DNA from 3 places in the Lysinibacillus sp. NPDC096418 genome. Region 3 is predicted to be linked to each of the others. Evidence: riboswitches for the same ligand, from Rfam matches in the RefSeq annotation. Region 3 holds a riboswitch; each other region holds the start of a gene.
What was found. A riboswitch is a leader RNA that binds a small molecule or an ion and turns the genes downstream of it on or off. The one in region 3 is predicted to bind cobalamin.
Positions count from the first base shown of each region.

Region 1: linked by a shared signal. The riboswitch ahead of ACIQZG_RS14195 (energy-coupling factor ABC transporter permease) and the one ahead of ACIQZG_RS05810 (hypothetical protein) in region 3 are both predicted to bind cobalamin.
Region 2: linked by a shared signal. The riboswitch ahead of ACIQZG_RS21970 (S-layer homology domain-containing protein) and the one ahead of ACIQZG_RS05810 (hypothetical protein) in region 3 are both predicted to bind cobalamin.

Region 1 is NZ_JBIWEY010000018.1:41,312-45,779, forward strand. It holds gene cobJ (precorrin-3B C(17)-methyltransferase) at 1-1,174, opposite strand, end outside; gene ACIQZG_RS14190 ((2Fe-2S) ferredoxin domain-containing protein) at 1,182-1,553, opposite strand; cobalamin riboswitch at 1,692-1,875, opposite strand; cobalamin riboswitch at 2,126-2,308, shown strand; gene ACIQZG_RS14195 (energy-coupling factor ABC transporter permease) at 2,702-3,451, shown strand; gene ACIQZG_RS14200 (energy-coupling factor ABC transporter substrate-binding protein) at 3,453-3,725, shown strand; gene cbiQ (cobalt ECF transporter T component CbiQ) at 3,731-4,468, shown strand, end outside.
Region 2 is NZ_JBIWEY010000044.1:30,374-34,841, reverse strand. It holds gene ACIQZG_RS21970 (S-layer homology domain-containing protein) at 1-1,845, opposite strand, end outside; cobalamin riboswitch at 2,192-2,379, opposite strand; gene ACIQZG_RS21965 (hypothetical protein) at 2,487-3,173, opposite strand; gene ACIQZG_RS21960 (ECF transporter S component) at 3,170-3,664, opposite strand; gene ACIQZG_RS21955 (bifunctional adenosylcobinamide kinase/adenosylcobinamide-phosphate guanylyltransferase) at 3,685-4,077, opposite strand; gene ACIQZG_RS21950 (histidine phosphatase family protein) at 4,029-4,468, opposite strand, start outside.
Region 3 is NZ_JBIWEY010000004.1:43,962-48,429, reverse strand. It holds gene ytvI (sporulation integral membrane protein YtvI) at 1-487, opposite strand, end outside; gene ACIQZG_RS05815 (hypothetical protein) at 587-1,135, shown strand; cobalamin riboswitch at 1,388-1,609, shown strand; gene ACIQZG_RS05810 (hypothetical protein) at 1,842-2,384, shown strand; gene ACIQZG_RS05805 (ABC transporter substrate-binding protein) at 2,386-3,336, shown strand; gene ACIQZG_RS05800 (tyrosine-protein phosphatase) at 3,461-4,240, shown strand; gene ACIQZG_RS05795 (MATE family efflux transporter) at 4,357-4,468, shown strand, end outside.

The DNA of each region.
Region 1 (4,468 bases), on a different contig from region 3:
TTACAGACGGCTCTGATGTTGGGATTTTCAAATGGATTTGATGGTCTGGTGTGTACTCCATTGAACCCTCTTCTCCAACTACCTCAGCTAACATCATCATTTGTGCAGGCGTGAAAAATTTATTAGCTACCCCTGGACTTACTGCAAGCTCAAAAATCGACTCTATTTTTTGGTGGACTAGTTTTGGCGTTACGTTAACCGCACTAGTCCCCTTCACCATTGCTAGAGCAGCTGTTGCCATCTCAAGCGTTGTTTTTTTTTTCACTGGAGGGGCTGCTGTTATTGGCGTCACTCGCCCCGCATTTGGATCTGCAGCAAAATCAGTACGCGCTGCACCTGTTTCTTGATTCATCGCCCATGGTTCAGCTTCTTCTTTTAAGCGCTGATGTGGACGTAATGGTTGTTTCTCTTCACCAAGCGTATATTTACGTTGGTAGCCCCTTGGTGTAATCATTTTATTGTCATAGAAGAACGTTGAAGAGTTCCCAATAATAACCGTTGTCAGCATTCCAATATCATGATTAAGCATTTCTGATAAGGTTGTCATCGTCACTTCCTGACGGTCTCGGTAGGCACTTTTTACAAGTCCAACCGGTGTATCTGGCGAACGATACTCTAGTAAAATACGCTGTGCTTCAACAATTTGGCGCGTACGTCTTCCACTTTTCGGGTTGTAAAGTGCGATAACAAAATCCGCCAATGCTGCTGCTTCAACACGTTTTGCAATTAAATTCCACGGTGTTAAATGGTCACTTAAGCTAATTGTGCATGAGTCGTGCATTATCGGAGCGCCTAGTAAACTCGCACAAGAGTTAATAGCGGAAATACCAGGTACGATCTCCACTTCGATACCTGTCGCCTCTGTCCAACCAAGTTCGATTAGCACTTCATAAACAAGCCCTGCCATTCCGTATACACCGGAGTCACCACTAGAAATGACCGACACAATATTTCCGGCTTCTGCCTGACGAACTGCTTCTTGCGCACGGGATACTTCTTCAGTCATGCCCGTACTAACAATTGATTTCGCACTAACTAAATCTTCAATCAATTCTACATATGTTTTATAGCCGATGATAAATTCACTTTGTTGCAGTGCCTCAACTGCACGCGTTGTAATATGTTTGAAATCGCCAGGGCCAAAGCCAACAACGAAAATTTTCCCTTTTTGCACGGTCCAATTACCCCTCTTTCACTTTTTCAATCCCTTTAATAGCCGTCGTTTGTGCTGTTCGTCGTAATGAACCTTCATTAAGTGTAAATACATGCTCACTATGTAAAGATTCATGATGTAAATCTTGCACAAGCGCTCTTGCATGCTCAGTCGTTGGCACACGGTACCAATTCCCTTGCGGATATGCAATAACTACACATGCATCCTTACATCTCCCATTACAACGTGTTCTAGTCGTATGTATTTCTTTATCAAGGGCAAGTGTCTGAATTTCATCACGAATCACCTGCGTAATATCTTCGCCATCTTTTTTCATGCAACTGCTGCCATTGCATATAAAAAGATGTGTTTTCATGCCTTCTAAATTCCAAGTTGTCAAAGTAATTCTCCCCTCATTACTTTTAAGAAAAAGAAAAAACCTTCACTCATAACGAAGAGTAAAGGTTTATTGAAGCCAAATGAACACAGATATATATATAGATACCCGCCCTCGCTTCAACTTCTCCCTCCGAAAAGTTTGCGTGCCATCAATTAAGCAGGTTTCCTGACTTAAGCTTCATTTTACTTTCGCACCTTCCCAAGTTTGCACCAGTGGCATTTGCGATTTCATCAGCTATTACAGTAGCGGGGGCTGTACCGGATTTGCACCGATTTCCCTATTATCTCGAACAGTTTCGAGCACTTAATAGATTTATTTATATTAATTTTCTAGTTTTTTAAAATATAATGAAAAACTGTTTCTATCATAGCTCATAATTATTAAATTTCAAGACTTCTTTTTTAAATTTTTTGCAATCTCCATTAAATTTCTACAAATATTTCCTGCAATAACACCTAACTTCGCTTTAATATATCAGAATTTTCTACACTTAAATTACTGAAAATAAAAATTTTTCCAAAAAGAGATAGATTATTTTCATTGAGCCGTGTTACACTGTGTCGTGAAAACTCACAACAATAACATTTTTTGGTGTAAGGTGCTTGCATCTTGCTTAAAAGGGAAGCCGGTTCAAGTCCGGCGCGGTCCCGCCACTGTACTAGGGAGTTTTATAGATACGTCACTGTCCAACGGATGGGAAGACCTATAAAATGATGAACTAAAGCCAGGAGACCTGCCAAAAAATACGTGACAAGTTTCAACCTACGCGGATAGGTGTGCGGCTTAGCAAATCGTTTTTTCATTTGCTTTTTTCTGCTATGCACTTTTCCAAAAAGGAGAAGTGCTTTTTTATTGCACACACTAAAAGGTCATCATCAAAAATATGAGTTGGCATTTGTTTAAAGAGCATAACACTACTAGAATGCTTTTGATTGTAGTGGAGGCTGGGCGACTCCTGGGGGATTAGCGTCCTAGATGTGACCCAGGAGCGAGGCTTGTAGGGGAACAAAGGCTAAAAACGTCACATCCTGTGACCAACATCCTGTTGCCCCGACGCGGCTTATCGGGCGCCCCCCGGAAAGCGCCCAGGCGGAACGGAAATCAAACCCAAATTTTGGTGATGAATCTAAAAAACAAAAGGAGGAAGAATGTTGAAATTTTCATTTTGGAAGCTTAGTTATTTCTTATTAGCATTTATCATGGTGCCAGATCGTGCATTTGCTATGCACATTATGGAAGGATTTTTGCCACTTGAATGGGCAATTTTCTGGTGGGTTGTATCCATTCCATTTATTATTTTAGGATTACGTTCTATTCGCAAAACGATAGATGAGAATCCGGAAACTAAAATGATGTTGGGGCTTTCAGGTGCCTTTGCATTTGTCTTGTCAGCTCTAAAAATCCCTTCAGTAACAGGCAGTTGTTCGCATCCAACAGGTGTTGGCCTTGGTACCGTTTTGTTCGGACCATTAGCGATGAGCGTAATCGGTACAATCGTATTATTATTCCAATCTTTACTTTTAGCCCATGGTGGGTTAACAACATTAGGGGCAAACGTCTTCTCAATGGCAGTTGTCGGACCATTTATCGTCTATTTTGTCTTTAAAGGGGCACAACAAATTGGCTTTTCATTCTCACTAGCAGTATTTTTTGCAGCAATGCTTGGTGATTTAGGTACATATGTCGTGACATCTGTTCAACTTGCACTTGCATTCCCATCTGAAGTTGGTGGTTTTATGGCTTCATTCACGAAGTTCTCTGGGATCTTCGCCTTAACACAAATTCCACTTGCAATTAGCGAAGGGATTTTAACGGTGATTGTCATGAACTTCTTAAAAAAATACAATGTCAGCGAATTAAAAGCATTACGTGTATTCTCTACAAAGGAGGCACATTAAGATGAAAAAGAATTTACTGTTACTAGCCATTGTCGTGCTACTTGCCATCATTCCCCTCTTAGTACAAAAAGGCGCTGAATTCGGTGGTGCTGATGGAGAGGCCGAAGAAGCAATTGGTGAGATTAACGCAGAGTATGAGCCATGGTTTGAAAGTATTTGGGAGCCACCAAGTGGTGAAATTGAGAGTTTATTATTTGTGCTACAAGCTGCAATCGGTGCTGGTTTTATCGGCTATTTCATCGGTTTCATGCGTGGCAAACATAAAGAAGGTTAACAACAATGCTACTCATTGACAAATATGCTTACATGAATAATTTAGCGTCCGTCCATCCACTAGAAAAGATGACGTTTTCACTTGGATTACTACTACTGTCGCTTATATTTCGAGATGAACATATTTCACTCATTACATTTATTGTAATGAGTGCTTTTATCATTTTTGGCGCAAAAATCCCTTTTACGTATTATCTAAAACTTCTACTACTTCCAGGATTTTTTCTACTCACGAGTCTAGTGACAATTTTGGTTTCGTTTGCCCCTACTTCAAGTGTTTTACCTTCACATATCTGGAATCTCCAACTGGGTGCATGGACAATCTTTATCGGTACATTAAGTATTTCGATGGCACAGGAGCTATTTTTCATTGTACTTGGTAGTATTAGCTGCCTTTATTTTTTAATTTTAACAACATCAGTACAGTCGATTTGTTACGTGCTACGACTGTGGCGTCTACCCGTGTTATTTGTAGAACTAGTGGAGCTAACGTATCGCTTTATTTTCATTTTCTTAGAAAGTATGCAAAAAATTCACCTTGCCCAACAAGCAAGACTCGGCTACCATTCGCCTATGCAGTGGCTGCGCTCTGCATCAATGCTAATTGCGGCATTATTTTCGGAAATGTTCCAGCGTAGTCGTGAATTAAATAATGCGATGCAGGCACGTGGGGGTGAACCTGTTTACTGGCAGGAAACTGCTGCTTATAACAAGAAAAACTGGCTTGGCATTGCTGGCATTGCC
Region 2 (4,468 bases), on a different contig from region 3:
AGTGCTACTTCCAGAGCTACTATCGCTACTAGAACCGTTATCTGTTGAACTATTGGATGATGGGGTATTATAAGGTACTTGTGTATTAGCAGCTGTTATAAAATTCGTTATTTGTCCAGGTTGAGCACCAATCATCCTGCGTAATTGTTCTAGAGGAACCGTAGCTCTAACATTCGTAATCCTCACTGATGGCTGTAGGCTAATATTAGCTTGAGGAGTACCTACGAGTAGATTGCCTATGCTTAAAGAACCTCCAATAATTACATTTGGTTTCATTTCGCTATCACCTTGTTGAGCTCCCTGTTGGTTTGCCTGCTCTTGTTGTTGCTTTATTTGTTCTAGTTTTTTCTTTAATTCATTCATTGTGGTTTGCATTTGCTGTTGCGTAGAGTTAGACAACAGTCCTTGCTGTTGTGACCGTTCCAAAAACACTTGCTGTTCCATTAACAATCCCTGCTGTTGATTAAGCAACTGAAGGAACAACTTTTGTAGGTCTTCAGGAGACCGAAGTATCAAATTATCAATCATTGCTGTTCCCGATACTTCAGTACTTTGCCCTAGATAGAAATCTGCTACACCTACACGAGGTGCATTAATTATAATCTGGATAGTAGGAAAAATAACTGCATATGGTATTGATCCATCCGAGTTGATAGTTGCTGATCCAGCAGCTGATACTCTTCCTAGCACACTACTATGAACGCTCAGAGTTAGCCCTCCCCCCTCTTCTGTTACAAAAAACTGTGTTGCTACATTTGTAAGTGAAGCTGTGACGATAGGAGCTCTCTCTTGGATAATCAACTCACCTTTTACCTCTACCTGATTGATTGCGACATTTGTTTTTGCTCGATCTGTCAACACAACATTTTCAGTGATGATCATATTTTTCAGTTCAACAAAATCTGCATTGACTGTAATGTTGCCAGTAAATATTGAATTACCACCATCTAATGTAATATTGGCGCCTTGTTGCCCAGATGTATTCAATTCAATAAATACTAGATCTGCAATTTCGCCTTCTACAAAGATCACGTCAATACGTGCACCTTCTAATGCAGCAGCATTTCTTTCATTTAGCATTGCTTGAACATTTGCACCAATTGTCCATTCCTGATCTTCGGCTTTCACTTTGTCTTTTTTGATTTCTTCTATCGTCAAAGTCTCTAATACTATTTCAGCGCTTGCCTTCTCCTTTTCGGGTTGATCTGATTGAATTGCCTGCACTGCCCTTTCAGCTCTGACGATAAATGAAGCCAGTTGCCCCCTTGCCACAAAATTCTCTCCACCAAACGTCGTCGCTGTTGTACCTGTTGTAATGCCATATTCAAACAATGTACTAATCGCCTCTTTATAGTCACTGTGTAGATCTGTAAATGGTAATTCTACAGATGCAGAACCTTCTAGACTAAGTGCACGTGTAATTATTTTCGCCATATGATTGCGCTTAATCGATTCATTCGGACGGAAAGTGCCATCAGCATATCCATCTATTATGCCTGCCTGTTTGAGTGTAGCAATTGCCCCTGCATATTCATTTTGTGGCGATACATCTCGAAATCCAGCATTAGCGACATTTCCTGTATCTAATCCTAAAATTCCTACGATCATTTTGGCAGCTTGTCCACGTGTCACTTGCTTTTCAGGTGCAAAAGTTCCGTCCGCGTAGCCTTTAATAATGCCACGGCTTGCTAAGTCCATAATGGCTGCATAATGACTATTACTCTCCAACACATCCGAAAATTTTGGCGTTGCTGCCTCCGCTACTATGTCCATTCCTGTAGGTACAACACATGTTGCAGCTACTACCGCTGCTACTGTAGAAATAAATAGCTTTTTTTTCACCATGTTTCTCTCCTCCGTAATTATCTTTACTAATATTTCATCCACATATTAAACTACGAAGGTTAAAATTAGGTTAAATTATTAAAATATTTAAAAATCTATTTTCACCAAGATCCACGTCCTCCTCAGCTTACTTCCACTTTTATGGATCCTTAAGATAGCCATCAAATGGACATTCATAGCTTATTTGATGGCAACGGTCAGTAGGTTATAAATGCACGTAATCATGGCCATCCTCAACATCAAAAAAGCGACCACACAACCTGTAGCGGTTGTATGGTCGCATAAAAATCGGAAATGGAAGTGGACAGATCTCTCGCCTCCACCTCTCAATCCCCGAAGATGTGTTGTTTTCTTGAACGTAACGGCAGGTCTCCTGGCTCGTGCCTTTAGCCAAATGATTGCCTTCCCGTTTTTCACAGTGGCTTTTTGATCATTTGTCAACACTCACAGTTGCGGGGACAGCTCCGGCTTTAGATGACTCTATTTCCGAATTCCCTATTAAACCATAATGGTACCGCTTGTTCAAAATACTATATATTATGTTTAAATTCCTAAACAAATCTTACATACTGTGTTTGGTTTTTCAAATAGAAGATTCGCACTTTGAAACTTACAAGCCTCTACTTTTGTTCGTCAATGGTCTAGGAACCCTCAGTTATACACAATTTTTCAAAATTTCTAGTGAAAATATTTTGTGCCTGTTCTTCTTTTCCCGAGTGTACCCCAAGTAATATGACAGTACATGGGCCTGCTGTTTTGGTAATATCTAGTGAGCACTCTACTTTATTATCACCAAATAATCGTGAAAACTCAACTTGAAGTCCTTTGGATCCAACTGGCCAAACTTGCTGCACAATTTCCTCTTGCCAAGCGTCAAAAATTGGTTGCAACTGGGCAACATTTTCAGGCTGCTCTAGCACCTCATTACCGACAAGGGGTAGCCCATATGTGTACCAAATAAGTTTATTATGTTCATATTCGGTACGCTTTTGTACCTCACCAAGCATCGTAATCGATAAGCCGGATTGCAATGTCGGCATATTTGACTCAGAGGAACCATCTACACGTGGACGCACAAGACCTATTTCATCAAATACCTGTTCAATCCCTGCCACGTAGCGATTCCATGCATCATCTCCTGAAAAATTCGCAAGTAAAATATGTGTAGGAATAGCATTTGCAGCAAGTTGCTCTAAAAATGTAACACGCGCAGTTAAATACGCAGTCAATTTGTCAGACGCACTCACAATATCTTGTGGTTTTTCACCAATGGCCGCGGCATTATCTGTTGTTGCAATCAACCCACCAATTTTCACAGCATTTCTCAATGTGCCCGCCCTTCTTTTCGTACAAACACTTTCGAAATAACTGGCATCACTACAGCGACAATCACTAAGTTAATAAGTGTTGCCATGAACAGACCGGGTAATGCCCCCCAGAAAAATGCCGGGCTAATGATGAAGTAAAATGGCAGTGGGGCAATGATCCCATTTAAAATAAGTGCTACTGGCCATTTCCAAAAGTTCAATCCTTTTTTATGCATAATACCAAATAGCCAAACTACTACAAACATTTCCGCTGCAATAATAAGATGCAAAGGCCCAAGTGGGAATCCTGATGTTAGTGCTGTAATAAAATGACCTATCATACCCGCAACGCCCGCTAACATAGGTGATAAGAACGCTACACTTAAAAAAGCAGGTGCAGAGTCTAGTGCCGCAGTTGATACAAAAGATGGTACTTTAATGACTGCGCCAATAGCACAAATTGCTGCTATCATAGCTGTTAGCGTCAAGTTCGTTAATTTTTGTCTATCCATATCCATTTCCTCTTTTCTATCTATTTTATAGTCTCGCCGATACCATACCAAATACGAACCACTTGCTTTGCTTCCGCAAATAACGCCTGGTACAACCGACCACACGTATCACGTAGCATCCTCGCTTGTTTTTCCATTGGTACAACGCCACGTCCCATATCCGTCACAATTATATACAGCGTACATTTTTCTTCAAGAGCCTTTAGTCGTGTTAAAACATTTGCGACAAGTACCTCATCGTCTTCTAAGTTTTGTGTTATGAGCCATTTGTCTAAGTTTTTTATTACCAACACTTTGTAAGATGGGATGTTTTCTGGTATAAAGCCATCTGCGAGAAAAACATCTTGGCCTTCAAGCTTTCTCATTACATAGTCGGTTTTCCCGTTATAGGCGCCACCGATAAAGACATGCATCTCGCCCCCTCCTTCCAAGCTTCTTGTGAGAAGGTTAATGTAAACATTACATGATGTGGTACATCGTATGACCAAAAAGTTTTTTCCTCTGGTGCAAAACGAACTAATAATGCACGAATTACACCACCATGTAGAACTAGTACATAGTCTTGTTCATCTTTTGGTAAGGTTAGAAACCCTTCAACAACTCGGGCACAAAACATATCAAAACCTTCTCCGTTTGGTGGGATATGTTCGACCGGATTATCTAACCATGCACAATAACGCTCGTCTGATTTTAATTCATCATATGTTTTGCCTTCGAAATCACCAAAATTCGTTTCCCGAAAAAGAGCTTCACTTATGTAGGTTGCATTTGGAAAATAACTTTCGGCTGTTTGCTGGCAGCGCA
Region 3 (4,468 bases):
GTATATCTGAAAGTAAGCTCGTAACTTTGCTATAATTGAAGAAGGTTAAAAAGGATTCTTCTACCTTTTTGATGAAATCCAATGTAGTATTTTGTAGTGAAGTTCGAACCTCGGTTGGGAAGTTTTCGGTATATTGGGAAATTTGCCCCTGCATCTGTAGCCACATATCAGTTAGCTTTGAAATATAATAAGGTGCTTGTTTAGAAATGGAAATAATTTGCGACATTAATTGTGTAATAGTAAAGTAACACATAACAGCAATAAATGCGGCACTTACTATATAAATAACAGCGACAGCTATTTTTCGTGACATTTTCCATTTACGTTTGAAAAACATGACAATAGGCTCTAACAAAAAGGCGGTAATTCCGGCTAAAATAATGGGAACCGAGACAGGTACAATGAAGTATCCCGCAATAATTAAACCGATAATGACAAGTGTTAGGAACAATGTTTTTCTTGAAATTGTTTTATTCAAAAAACTCACCTGCTTATAAAATTTTAAAAAATTGATGATTTATTAAGTGTAACATAAATTTTTTACGAAATTATGGCGTTCTGAAAGAAATAAAGGTAGGGATGGATAATGGAAAAAGATATATTACAACTTTTTAGTAATTTAACAGAGCATGACCGTGATATTCAATATGAAACTTTTGAAGAGTTAATGAAAATTGTAAAAGAACCTGTAGATTGGACGTATTCGGTCTGGGAACAGCTTATCAAGGCACTTACATATAAAAATGGGCATGTACGCGCACAGTCAGCACAGCTTTTATGTGCACTTGCGGCAAAAAGTGATCCAGAAGAACGGGTATTAGAAGACTTTATGAAAATTTGGGCTGTAACTTATGATGAAAACACTGTTACGGCAAGACATACACTGCAATCGATTTGGCGTATCGGATTAGGTGGACAGGTACAAAGGGATTTAGTTGTTTCGCGTTTAGCGAATCGATTCCACACATGTGTCGATGAAAAACATCCGACACTTATTCGTTATGATATCATAGTATCCTTAAAAAATTTATTTGATGCAACAAATGATATAAAGATATTGAATATTGCCCAGGATTTAATTGAGAAAGAGCAGGATACCAAATACAAAAGGAAATACAAGACAGCCCTTCGTTAAATGTCGAGGATGGCTGTTTTTCTATAGGCGCAAATGTTTTATTGATATAGTATACGGTAGGTTTAAGGCACGAGCTACTAAATCGGTGATCCAATATAAATTAATGATTATTTTAAGTTCGTAGTGCAGTTGTTTCGTGCGAAAAAACTGGGATTTTGTAGATTAGGGGAAATAGTGCTGGGTTATGTGAGTATTCGTAACCTTTCAACTATTAAAGGGCGTTAATTTATGATAAACTGCTTAACAAGTGAATAATTCTTGCAGAATAAAGGTGCTAACTATTAGCATAATCGGGAATTCGGTGAAAAACCGGAGCTGTTTCCGCAACTGTAAGTACAGAAGATATAAGAGAGAAACCACTGTCGATAGAAGAAAAATGCTTCTAGTGGATGGGAAGGTTCTTATTATTTCGCTACATAATCTTTGTAGTGAAGCTGTACAAGCCAGGAGACCGACCTTTATTTGAGCGTATAAGTACTCTTCGGAAGATAAGAGGATATACGGCAAATACATATTGAGCGTTATAGAGCGTGATCAATTATGCTATTTTCGTCGTTCCTTTTCGAAGGGGAGCGGCTTTTTTTATACCTATTTTTACTGGTATATAGCATTCCAGACGCACTATTAATGCGCGAATGAACTTATCGAAATGTATAGGGTCTTATAGCAGCAAGAACATTCTTATAGTAGAAGGGAGGGTCTAGATTTGAAAAAAGATGCACGCTATTCCAGTTATCCATTTATGCGTGAGAAAGTAACAACTGTTGACTTTGAAATACGTACCGACTGCTTAACAACTCATGTAGGAGTGGCGCTTGTAGCTGTCAAAAAAGAAGAAGTGGATGTAGTAAAAGAAGACCTGCTTGAAATTTTACCTATGGCTTATCATGTTAATGGATCAGTACGAGGGAAATTAGCGGTTACTGATGAGGATTTAGCTTGGCTAAGTAATCGCTATGATTTCTATGTGAGCCATGTCAAAGAAGAAATTCAAAGCTTTGTTTTACCGCAGGGTACGGAGGCAGCAGCGGCATTACACTTATGTCGTAGCGAGGCAAAAAAGTCATATCGTTCACTTCATAAAGTTTCTGAGGAACGAGAAGTACCAGAAATTCTATTTAATTATTTAGGTTTACTAGCCAACGTATTTTTTGTTATGGCTGTTTACATGAATCGACAAGCAGGCATTGTAGAAATTCCATTTATAAGTAAGTCTTACCCAATGAAAAAGAAAAAGGAGAATGTCTAAATTGAAAAAGATAGTTAAATTCCAATGGCTTTCAGTATTAATGCTTGCATTTTTACTTGTAGGCTGTGGCACAGCAGATGAAAAGGCGAAAGAGGATACATCAAAACAAGGTGCACAAACTGAAGAGTTAGGCTATAAAGTGAAGGATGACCGCGGTGAAGAAATAGCATTTGATGCCGTACCAGAAACAGTGATTTCATTAGCACCTAGTAACACGGAAATATTATTTGCATTAGGTGTAGGCGATAAGATTGTTGGCGCAACTGATTATGATACATATCCAGCCGAAGCGTTAGAAATTGAGCGTGTTTCGGATTCGATGGTATTTAACAGTGAGCGTATTTTAGGTTTGAATCCGGATGTAGTTATTGCTTATACAGTTGGTGAAAAAGATGCGCTAAAGGTACTTGAAGATGCTGGTGTAAAAGTGTTTGTTATTCAATCAGCAACATCTTTTGAAGACGTTTACGGTGACATCGAGCAACTTGCAAAAGTAATGGGTGTTGAAGATAAAGGTAAACAGTTAAACAAAGAGATTAAAGAGAAAATTGCTGTTGTTGAAGCAAAAGTAAAAGACGTGGAAACACCAAAAAATGTATATTACGAAGTTAGTTCACCACCTAACATTTTTACCCTTGGAGATGACACATTCCAACAAGATATTTTAGATGCAGCTAAAGTAAACAACGTATTTGGCGATCAAAAAGGTTGGATACAAGTTTCGGAAGAAGAAATCATTACGAAAAACCCTGAAGTTATATTAGTACCAAGTATAGGTGATAAAGATGTAGTAGGGGGAATTTTAGGTCGTAACGGCTGGAACACGGTACAAGCTGTTCAAAATAAACAAGTATTCTCATTAGATGAAGATACATTATCTCGTCCAGGTCCACGCATTGGTGAAGCAGTTGAGCTAGTAGCAAAAGCTGTATACCCTGAATTATTTCAATAAGTAAATGTTGTAGGAAGTCGTCTCATTTTATGAGGCGGCTTTTTACTGCTGAAATTGGTATTCTATCTTTTAATTTTATAAAATAGAGGTAAAGGTAATGGCTAAATCAAAGGAGGCGTAATGGATGAGACAATTTGACATGAAAGTTATTCCGTTTGAGGCAGTCTATAATTTCCGTGATATGGGTGGCTATAAGACAAGAGATGGGCGATTTGTAAAGGAAGGCTTGTTTTATCGCTCAGCAGCACTTGGTAAGATGACAGCGGCAGATAAGGAGCGTTTTGAAGCGTTAGGGATTAAAACGATTTTTGATTACCGGGACGACCATGAAGCCCAAAGTAATCCGAATCCGGAATTTTCTAATACTAAGTATATACAAATTCCAGCGAAGGGCAATCATGCTTTTGAAATGCCAACAAATGCTGAAAAAACAATGGGGCGACAAAACTTCTACAAAGTTGTCAATTCAGATATGTTCCGAGATTTTTATGCACAGATGCCATTTAATAATGCTTCATTTAAGAAATTAATGGCGACGATTCAACAACCCGAAAACTTAGGCCTCGTTCATCATTGTGCAGTAGGAAAAGATCGCACAGGGATTGGTGGTGCATTGATTTTATTAGCACTTGATGTACCTGAAGCGACAATTATGCAGGATTATTTAGATACCAATATTCATCTCCGCCCAATGGTAGAACGTATGAAACAAGTTATTCAACAGGATTTTAATGATAAAGAATTACAGCAATTTCACGCGCTAATGTCTGCTAAAGAAGATTATTTACAAGCAGCATTTAATGAGATGGATATACGCTATGGCTCAAAGGAGATATTTTTAGAACAAGAATTTAATCTGACAAAAGACAAACGTGAGCAGTTACAGGCATATTGCTTGCGCTAGATATATTCCTTCCCTCGGAAATGAGGGAGGGGATATTTTTTTGGAAGAAATATGTTAAGATACAGTATGTTTTTATTCATTACAGGAAGAAGTGACGTAAGTTGACTGATGCAGTCATGAAGAAAAAAGGAGATGGACAGTTAAGTTTATTTCACTTAACATGGCCCATTTTCTTAGAAGTATTTTTATTTATGTTAATGGGGCTAGCAGATACGTTTATGCTTAGTG